Solwaraspora sp. WMMD1047: one gene and its partners. The protein of the gene in region 1 interacts with the protein of each later gene in a pairwise test. Links are inferred from orthologs where the notes say so. Each region holds a gene or a part of one and is shown in the gene's direction. Other genes may lie near its edges.

Region 1 (3,108 bases):
TCCGCGGCGTCGCCAACAGGCTCACCGCCAACGGGGTCCGGCCCGCCGGGACCGGGCGGCGGGATGTCCCCGGTGGACTGGTAGCTGTCGGTCACGTATGGCGACGGGCCGGTCGGGTCGGCGGAGGACGGCGCCGAGCCGGACCGAGGGGAGTAGGCGGCCGGCGGGCCGTCGATGTCGATGTCGATCTCGTCGAGCGGCGGGGCGGACGCCGAGGCGACCGGGCCGGTCGATCCGGTTGCCGCCGGAGTGGCGACGTCAGGCATCGCGGCGTCCGGGTCGCGGTCCGACTCCGAGCCGGACGGACCCGGGTCGGGCTGGGCGATCGTCGGGCCGGGGCCGGGCTGGGCGACGGTAGCGGCCGGGCCGGAATGGGCGGCAGCGGGGGCGGGGCTCGGTCTGGTGACGGAGGGGCCGGGGCTGGGCTTGGCGCGGCGGGGTAGCGGCGTCGCCGGGGACGGCTCGACCACGGTGCCCTCCAACACCAGGGTGCCGCCCGGCGTCTGGCGTACCACCACCGGCTCCTCGTAGCGGCGACCGCCCTCGGCCGGCAGGTCGGCGGCCATCCGCTCACCGGCGGTCGGCCCCAGATAGTCCTCGTCCGGCGTCCGCTGCTCCCAGGGCGGGGCGTCCTCCTCGATCAGCAGGTCGTCGGCGGCCGGGTCGTAGTCGTCGAACTCCGGCGGGAGCCCGCCCCGGGCGGCCGCCTCCGCGTGCGTCATCACCTCGTCCCAGAGGATCCGGACGTGCCGCTGGTCGTCGATCGCGACCATGATCGGCAGGGTGGCGCCCGGGTCGGGCCACTTGGCCACCGGCACCCGGGGGTCGCGCACCTTTATCGAGCGGGGCGGCAGGCCGGGCGCGTCGATCACGATCTGCAGCTCGCAGCGGCCGAACGTCGATGACGCGGGCGGCTCCGACACGCTGTGCACATGGCCGATCCCGGTCACCCAGGCGCGCGCGCCGCTGCGCACCGACGTGACGAGCACCAGGGCGACGGAGAGGACCAGCAGCGCCACCCCGAGCGCCACGATGGTCCAGCTCGACATGCCGGCGCCGAACAGCACGATGAAGGTGGCGACCGTGCCGAGCACGGCGGCGACGAGCTTGCGCACCGGTGCGACCTGTCGACGGGTGCCGTCTGCCACAGTGGACCTCCCTGGTTAGGGCCAGGCTAGGCCCGGTCGCCCGGGAATGGGAAGACCGGAGCGTTGACACGGCCGGCCACGGATCCCGCCCGGGGGCTCGCTAGGCTGACCATGCCCGTTAGTACCCGGCCCTGTCCAGGAGGAATCAGCGTGTCCAGCAGCAGTCCGGTCGAGCGTACCCTCGTCCTGATCAAGCCCGACGCCGTGCGGCGCGGCCTGGTCGGGGAGATCCTCGGCCGGTTCGAGCGCAAGGGCTTCACCGTGGACGCGATGGTGCTACGGGCGATGGACGGCGCCCTCGCCGACGCGCACTACGCCGAACACCTGGAGAAGCCGTTCTACCCGCCGCTGCGCGAGTTCATGACCGGCGGACCGCTGGTCGCGCTCGTGCTCTCCGGAGACCAGGTGATCGACGTCGTACGCGGCCTGGTCGGGGCCACCGACGGGCGCAAGGCGGCGGCCGGCACGATCCGCGGCGACCTCTCCCTGTCCAACCGGGAGAACCTGGTGCACGCCTCCGACTCGGTGGACAGCGCCAAGCGGGAGATCGCCCTCTGGTTCCCCGACCTGGGCTGACCGGCTGGCGTTCGCCAGCGGTTCGGGAAACGGTCACCGGGAGCCGGCCGGCGCGCCACGTGGGATCGATACACCACAGGTGTCTCATTTCCGCGTTTTGCCGGAGGACCCCGAATGACCGCACTTGATCGACGTACCCTGCTGCGAGCCGGACTGGCCACCGGCGCCGGACTGGCCGGCGGCGCGCTGCTCGGCGGCGCCGGCGCCCCCGCCGCCGGACCGCTCGGCTTCCCCGGCTGGCGACCCGCGGGGCGCCCGGTGCTGACCCACGGCATCCAGAGCGGCGCCGCGACGGCCGACTCGGCGGTGGTCTGGACCCGGGCCGACCGGGCCGGGCGGCTGCGGGTGGAGATCAGCTCCCGCCCCGACTTCCGCGGCGCCCGGCAGATCCGCGGACCGGTACTCGGCCCGGACAGCGACTTCACCGGCAAGCTCCGGCTGCGCGGCCTGCCACCCGGCCGGCGGCTGCACTACCGGGTACGGGTCGAGAGCACCGAGCGGTACGGCCTGGTCAGCGAGACGCTGACCGGTGAGCTGACCACCGCGCCGGCCGCCGGCCAGCGCCGCGACCTGCGGTTCGTCTGGACCGGCGACATCGCCGGCCAGGGCTGGGGAATCGACCCCGCGTACGGCGGGATGCGGATCTTCGAGTCGATGCGGGCGGTCCGCCCGGACTTCTTCCTCTGCAGCGGCGACACCGTCTACGCCGACGGCCCGCTCACCGAGACCGTGACCCTCCCGGACGGGCGGATCTGGCGCAACCTGGTCACCGAGGAGAAGAGCAAGGTCGCCGAGACGCTCGGCGAGTTCCGGGGCCAGTTCGCCTACAACCTGCTCGACGAGCACCTGCGCGCGTTCGCCGCCGAGGTGCCGCAGATCAACCAGTGGGACGACCACGAGGTGACGAACAACTGGTACCCCGGGGAGATCCTGACCGATTCCCGGTACGCCGAGACCCGGGTCGACGTGCTGGCCCGCCGCGCCCGCCGGGCCTTCCACGAGTGGCTGCCCACCCCGTCCGACGACCGGCTCTACCGGCGACTGTCGTACGGGCCGCTGCTCGACGTGTTCGTGCTGGACATGCGGACCTACAAGGACGCCAACGACGGCAACACCTACGCCGACCCGCGCCGGGGCCTGCTGGGGCGTGACCAGCGGGCCTGGCTGACCCGGGAACTGACCCGGTCCCGGGCGACCTGGAAGGTGATCGCCGCCGACCTGCCGCTCGGCCTGGTGGTGCCGGACGGCGCCGCCGCCCAGGAGGGGATCGCGCAGGGCGACCCGGGTCTGCCCGCCGGCCGGGAACTGGAGTTCGCCGAGATCCTCACCACCGCCCACCGGCGCGGCGTGACCGGGATCGTCTTCCTCACCGCCGACGTGCACT
Region 2 (3,090 bases), 820 kb from region 1 along the record:
GAGCCGGGCGGTCAGGTCGCCGCCGGCCATCCGGGCCGCCGCCCGGGCCAGCTCGACCAGCGGGCGGGTGGTCGAGCGGGCCAGCCGGCGGGCGGCCAGCAGCGCGAGGACGCCGGCCACTCCGACCGCCCCCGCCAGCAGGGCGTGCAGGGTCCGCGACGGTTCGCGGGCCACCGACAGGATCAGCGGTAGGGGCTGGCCCGGGGCGGGGCCGATCCGTTTGACGTACCGGCCGCCGCGGGTTTCGACGATTCCGTCGCCGGTGATCCGCTCGGCGGCGGCGAACACCGATTCCCGGGTGCCGCTGGGTTCGGTGCTCGGACCGCCGTCGGCGTCCGGGTCGACCGCCGGCGGGCCGCCGTCGATCGATTCCCTGGTGGCCGACCCCCCGGGCGCCGACCCCTCGGCCACCGATCCGTCGGCGGCCGATCCGTCGGTGGCCGGTCCCTCGGCGGCCGGTCCCTCGGCGGCCGATCCGTCGGTGACCGGTCCGGCAGTGGCCTCCGGCCCGCCGGTCGGACTGGCCGGACCCGCCGGGCCGGTGGCGGCCGGCTTGGCCGGCAGCAGGGTGACGGCGGTACCGGTGGCGGCGGCGAGCCGGGTGACGAAGGCGGTGTCCAGCACCTGGGCGGCGTGCACGCTGCCGCTCGGGGTTCCGGCGGTGTCCCGGAGCTCGACCCGGGCGGCGATCGCCCGCGGCGCCACCGCGGTCGACCGGTCGCCGCCGCAGTCGGCCCACGGTCCGGCCGGCGGGTCGGGCGTGATCAACACCGGCGTGCCGTTCGCAGCGGTCACCAGGACCGCGCTGGCCAGGCCCTGGGTGACGAACTCGGTGGCGAGCCCGGACCGGTCGGTGGCCACGGCGACCGCGGCGGCGGCGGAGTAGAGCTGTTGGCACAGCGCGGTGATCGTGTTGCGTACCGTGGTTGCGGCGAGGCTCAGCCGGTCCTCGGACCGCTGGTGACCGACGGTGGCCGCCGTGACGCCGACGAAGCCGGCGCCGAGTAGCACCGGGCCGAGCACCACGGCGAGAAAGGCGCTTGTCAACCTTCCGCGCAGCGTCACTCTTCCCTCCGGAAGCTCCGCACCCGATGCTGCGATGCTGCGACAAACCACTTACTTAACGCGGGTCACGGCAGGAGTGTTACGTGTCGGATTCTTCGGACGAAGCGGATGCGATCGACCGGGTGAAGCGGGAGCTGCGCCACGACCTGCTCGCCCGCCGCCGGGCGCTGCCGGCTCCGACCCGGGCCGACGCCGCCGGCGCCGTCCAGCACCAGCTGGCCGACCTGGTACGTCGACTGCGCCCGACCACCATGACCGGGTACGCGCCGGTCGGGGCCGAACCGGGCGGGCCGGAGCTGCCCGAGGTGCTGTCCCGGGCGGTCGAGACCGGCGGCGGCCGGCTGCTGCTGCCGGTGCTGCGCACCGATCTGGATCTGGACTGGGGTCGCTACACCGGACCAGGCGGTCTGGTGGCGGCCGGTCGAGGGATGCGGGAGCCGGACGGCGCCCGGCTGGGCCGGGCGGCTATCGCCGGGGCCGGGCTGGTGGTCGTACCGGCGCTGGCCGTGGACCGGGCCGGCATCCGGCTGGGCCGCGGCGGCGGCTCGTACGACCGCGCGCTCGCCCGGGTGGCACCGGGTGCGTTGATCGTGGCGGCGCTGCACGACGGCGAACTGGTCGATCGGCTTCCGGCCCATCCACACGACCGCCCGGTGCACGCGGTGGTCACCCCGACCGGCGGCTTCAGGTCACTCGGCGACCGGGGCGGCGGGCCGCCCGGGTGAGGCCGCCGGGCGGCCGGGGTGACCTGGTGGCCGGGCCGGGTGGACGAAATCGGGTCCGATGAAGCACCATTGGCACTCGGACACGACGAGTGCCAACAGCCCGAGCAAGATCCGGAGGGGAACCGTGCCCACCTACCAGTACGCCTGTACCGCGTGCGGTGATCAACTTGAGGCGGTCCAGTCCTTCACCGACGAGCCGCTCACCGAGTGTCCGGCGTGTCAGGGTCGGCTCCGCAAGTTGTTCGGCTCCGTCGGCATCGTCTTCAAGGGGTCCGGCTTCTACCGCAACGACTCCCGGGAATCCTCGAACGGCTCCCGCAAGGGGTCGGAGAGCGGTGACTCCGCGACCAAGGCCGCGACCAGCGGTTCCGGGGACTCCGGCTCGAACGGCGGCGCCACCGCTGGCGGCGGCTCGGCCAACGGCGGGTCCCAGGGCTCGGGCAGCACCGACAGTGCCACCAAGAGCGGCGGTTCGGACAGCGCCAAGGCCAAGGCGGGTTCCACCGGCGGCACCTCGTCCGGCGGCGGCTCGACGAGCACCGCCACCAAGACCGGCGCCTGACGACCGGCCCGCGCTCCGGGCCGCTTCGTAGCACGAGTGGCGCCCGGGCGGGGGCTTGTCCACAGCCGGCCAGGTTCTCCACAGCCTGGCGCTTTCCATCGGCGAGCCGACTCGCCGGGCGCCTAGCCTCCTGACGTCCCGGACACCGACCGGTGCCCCGGGGAAGGGAGGCGACGGATGGCGACGGAGCCGGCCCTGCGGCCGACCCGCTGGCCGGGACCGCCCCGGCGGACCACCGTGCTCCGAGCCGGGCTGGTGGCGACGTTCCTGGCCCTGGCCGCCGGAGCGCTGTACGCGGTCCCGCCGGCGACCGGCTGCGAGCCGGTCGCCAGCACGCCGGTTGACGGCCGGGGTGCGGGCGGCGACGGCTGCGGTGCCGGCCGTTCGGCCGGGCCAGCGAGCGGGCCGGTTTCCACGGATCATCCCGACCCCGGTCCGGCCGCCCAGGCTGCCGGCCGGCCGGCCGCCGACGCGGACGACGCCGCCGATGACCCGGCCGACGCGGACGGGCAGCCTGGCAGCGAACTGCCGGGCGGGTTGCCCCTGCCGGCCGGGGCGGTCGGCGTTCCGGTTCCACTGGCGGAGCCGGCGGTACTGGCCGTCGTCCGGCCCGGCACCCGGGTCAACCTGCTGGCCGCGCTGCCCGCCCGCCGTCCGGGCGCGACCGTCGAGCCGGTGCTGCTGGCCGAGCGGGTGCCGGTCCTGGCCGTGCTGCGCCCGGCGGCAACCGACGGCTCG
Region 3 (3,149 bases), 4.8 Mb from region 1 along the record:
GGGGCACGGCCGGTCCGGCCGGCTGGAGTCCGGCGAGTACGAGTTGCGCGCGCTCGGCGAGACGCTGCGGGCGGTGATCGACCGGACGGTGCCGGCCGGGCCGCTGATCCTGGTCGGCCACTCGATGGGCGGGATGACCATCATGGCGCTGGCCGAGCAGTACCCGGAACTGTTCACCGACCGGGTGGCCGGGGCGGTGCTGATGGCCACCTCGGGCGGGATGCTCGGAGAGACCAAGTTCGGGCTGCCGGCGATCATCGCCCGGGCCGGCACCCCGCTGCTGCCGGTGGTCAACAGCGCCACCAAGCTTTCCGGCGGTGTGATCGACCGGGCCCGTCGGGCCTCGGCGAACCTGGCCTGGCTGTTGACCCGCCGGTACGGCTTCGGGGAGGGCAACCCCAGTCCGGCGCTGGTCTCCTATGTGGAGGAGATGAACTCGCGCACCTCCACCGAGACGGTGGCCCGCTATCTGCGTACCCTCTACACGCACGCCCGTTACCCGGCGCTGGCCGCGCTCCGGGAGACCCCGACGCTTGTCGTCGTCGGCGACCGGGACCTGATCACACCGGTCAGCCACTCCGAGGAGATCGTCCGCCGGCTGCCGGGCGCCGAGTTCGTCAAGGTGGCCAACAGTGGACATGTGGTGATGCTGGAACACGCCGACCAGGTGAACGCCGCGCTGCTCGACTTCCTGGACAGACTCACCCCGCCCTCGCCACACTCGTCGGGTGAATCCGATGCGTGAACTGTCCACGGTGGAGCAGACCCGGGACTTCGGTGAACGGTTGGCCGGCCTGCTGCGCGGCGGTGACCTGCTGGTGCTGACCGGCCCGCTGGGCGCGGGGAAGACCGCCCTGACCCAGGGGATCGGGGCCGGGCTCGGTGTGCTCGGCGCGGTCACCTCGCCCACCTTCGTGATCGCCCGGGTGCACCGCCCGGACGGGGCACGGGGCGGGCGGGTGCCGCTGGTGCACGCGGACGCGTACCGGCTGGGAGGGGCCGCCGACCCGCGGGCCGAGATCGACGACCTCGACCTGGACGCCTCGATCGAGGAGGCGGTCACCGTCGTCGAGTGGGGCGAGGGGATGGTGGAGCAGTTGGCCGACGCACACCTGCGGATCCGGATCGACCGTCGGGACGACGATACGAGAGTGGTCGAGTTGGTGCCGGTGGGCGGCGATTGGTCAGACCGGCTCGCTAGTTTCTCCGCATGACTCTCGACCTGCCCGCCCTGCTGCCCGAATCGTGGCGTGCCGTGCTGCGGCCGCACCTGGACCCGGTCGGCACCGCCGAACTCGGCGCCTTCGTGGCCGACGAGTACGCCACCCACCCGGTGTTTCCACCGGTCGAGGACCTGTTCACGGCGTATCGGCTGTGCCCGCCCGAGGACTGCCGGGTGCTGATCCTGGGCCAGGATCCGTACCACAAGGCCGGCCAGGCGCACGGGCTCAGCTTCAGCGTCCGGGACGGGGTGGCGGTGCCCCCCTCGCTGCGCAACGTCTTCAAGGAGCTGGCCGCCGACGTCGGTGTGCCGGTGGCGCGCAGCGGCGACCTGACCCGCTGGGCGCGGCAGGGAGTGCTGCTGCTCAACGCCGTGCTGACGGTCCGGCAGGCCACTCCGAACTCGCACGCCGGCAAAGGCTGGGAGGCGTTCACCGACGCGACGATCAAGGCGCTCGACGCGCGCCGCGAACGGGTGGTGTTCCTGCTCTGGGGCGGCTACGCCCGGCGCAAGCGGGAGCTGATCACCAATCCGGACCACGTCGTGCTGGAGGCCGGGCACCCCAGCCCGATGAACCCCCGCGGCTTCCTGGGCAGCCGCCCGTTCAGTGCTGCCAACAAGGCCCTCGCCGACGCCGGCCGGCCCACGGTCGACTGGGATCTCTCAACGCACTGACCCGTCCGTCCGACCCGTCCGACCGCGGGCGGGTCAGCCTGGTGCCGGGGTGGCGACCGGACGGGAGCCGGGGTCGGCCGCCAGCCGGAGGCGGTGCCGGCGTAGCAGGTCGGCGGCGACCGGGTCGGCGAGTTCGATCAGCGGCAACGGGACGACCGGATAGGTCCGGTCGCCGTGGCGGACCTGGATCGCGGCTGGGAGCTGCTCGTACATGGTGGCGGTGAGCTCGCCGACCGTGGTCCGCCACCGGTGCTCGCCCGGCTCACGGGGATCAATTGGCAGCCCGCCGAAGTCCTCCCACCGGGGATTCCAGCGGTACGCGAAGACCTCGGTGAGCCAGCCGGTGAAACGGTCGGCATCGGCCCACCGGATGGCGATGTCGGTGGCCTCGGCCGGCAGTGGCACGCCCTGCAGCACGGCGGCGGTGGCGCCGGTCAGCAGATAGGGCAGTTCGGCCAGGCGCTTCATCGCCGAGTGCAGGTCACTGGCGGCCAGGCGTTCCTCGAGAGGTTGGCTGGCCAGCCTGGCGAGTGCCGCATCAAGGTGCGCGTCCAGGGGCTCCAGGCTGATCGCGAGTTGGGTGTCCAACGCGGCGAACAGCCGCTCCAGCAGCGGCACGCTGGCTGACCGGCCGCCGCGCTCGACCCGGGCGACGGCCGCCTGGCTCACCCCGGCCAGCTCGGCGAGCTGCTGCTGGGTCAACTCGCGCAGCTCACGCTGAAATTTCAGTTTCTCGCCGAGAATGGCGAGCAGGCGACTCTCAGTCACCCACAAAATTTTGAAGTATCCGGTTGTGCGATATGCCTGAGCGTCATAATTATGACTCGGTTGTATATTGCCATCCGGTTATATTTCTTGGCTGAGAAACTTTGGTGACAAATGTCCTTTTCGTCGCGTCGGTGGCCTGGTGCGCTCCGATGAATGAGACCAGGTGGAGCTAGGGAGACCTGTGGCGGCTTCTTCGTGCATGGGCGGGACGACGGCTGAACCAGGTCTGATCGTAGGTCGGGCTTGATCGTCGGCCGGGCTTGGCCATGGGCCGGGTTGGGCCCTGGTTGGGCTTGGACGTGGGCCTGGCTGGGTCGTTAGACGTGGGCCGGGTTGAGACGTGGGCCTGGCTGGTGGTGGGTTGGGCTTGGACGTGGGTCGGGCTTGGACGTGGGTCGGGCTTGGACGTGGGTCGGGCTGGGTGGTGGCCGGGCTGCGGGAGAGGGCGGGCGGAGGCTGGGGTCCGGGCACGGGCGGGTTGCGG

What was found.
Region 2: the proteins of ndk (region 1) and O7627_RS29910 interact in binary tests that used the Escherichia coli proteins (3 or more experiments, as listed by UniProt). The link is inferred for Solwaraspora sp. WMMD1047 from one-to-one orthologs.
Region 3: the proteins of ndk (region 1) and ung interact in binary tests that used the Escherichia coli proteins (3 or more experiments, as listed by UniProt). The link is inferred for Solwaraspora sp. WMMD1047 from one-to-one orthologs.

The regions. Positions count from the first base shown.
Region 1 is NZ_JARUBL010000001.1:5,718,274-5,721,381, reverse strand. What follows is about bases 54-3,011. They hold ndk (nucleoside-diphosphate kinase), read left to right. Parts: upstream 54-1,298; coding sequence 1,299-1,724; downstream 1,725-3,011. Other genes in these bases: O7627_RS26070 (alkaline phosphatase D family protein), read left to right, coding at 1,839-3,011; O7627_RS26080 (VOC family protein), read right to left, coding at 54-1,148. In the rest of the region: more of O7627_RS26080, read right to left, coding at 1-53; more of O7627_RS26070, read left to right, coding at 3,012-3,108. UniProt on the Escherichia coli protein: Major role in the synthesis of nucleoside triphosphates other than ATP. The ATP gamma phosphate is transferred to the NDP beta phosphate via a ping-pong mechanism, using a phosphorylated active-site intermediate.
Region 2 is NZ_JARUBL010000001.1:6,538,948-6,542,037, forward strand. Bases 55-2,994 are described here. They hold O7627_RS29910 (5-formyltetrahydrofolate cyclo-ligase), read left to right. Parts: upstream 55-1,199; coding sequence 1,200-1,790; downstream 1,791-2,994. Other genes in these bases: O7627_RS29905 (diguanylate cyclase), read right to left, coding at 55-1,065; O7627_RS29915 (FmdB family zinc ribbon protein), read left to right, coding at 1,915-2,352; O7627_RS29920 (flagellar biosynthesis protein FlgA), read left to right, coding at 2,530-2,994. Also shown: more of O7627_RS29905, read right to left, coding at 1-54; more of O7627_RS29920, read left to right, coding at 2,995-3,090. UniProt on the Escherichia coli protein: Involved in the removal of 5-formyltetrahydrofolate.
Region 3 is NZ_JARUBL010000001.1:876,730-879,878, forward strand. The notes cover bases 55-3,053. They hold ung (uracil-DNA glycosylase), read left to right. Parts: upstream 55-1,210; coding sequence 1,211-1,897; downstream 1,898-3,053. Other genes in these bases: O7627_RS04155 (alpha/beta hydrolase), read left to right, coding at 55-745; tsaE (tRNA (adenosine(37)-N6)-threonylcarbamoyltransferase complex ATPase subunit type 1 TsaE), read left to right, coding at 738-1,214; O7627_RS04170 (helix-turn-helix transcriptional regulator), read right to left, coding at 1,931-2,665. Also shown: more of O7627_RS04155, read left to right, coding at 1-54. UniProt on the Escherichia coli protein: Excises uracil residues from the DNA which can arise as a result of misincorporation of dUMP residues by DNA polymerase or due to deamination of cytosine.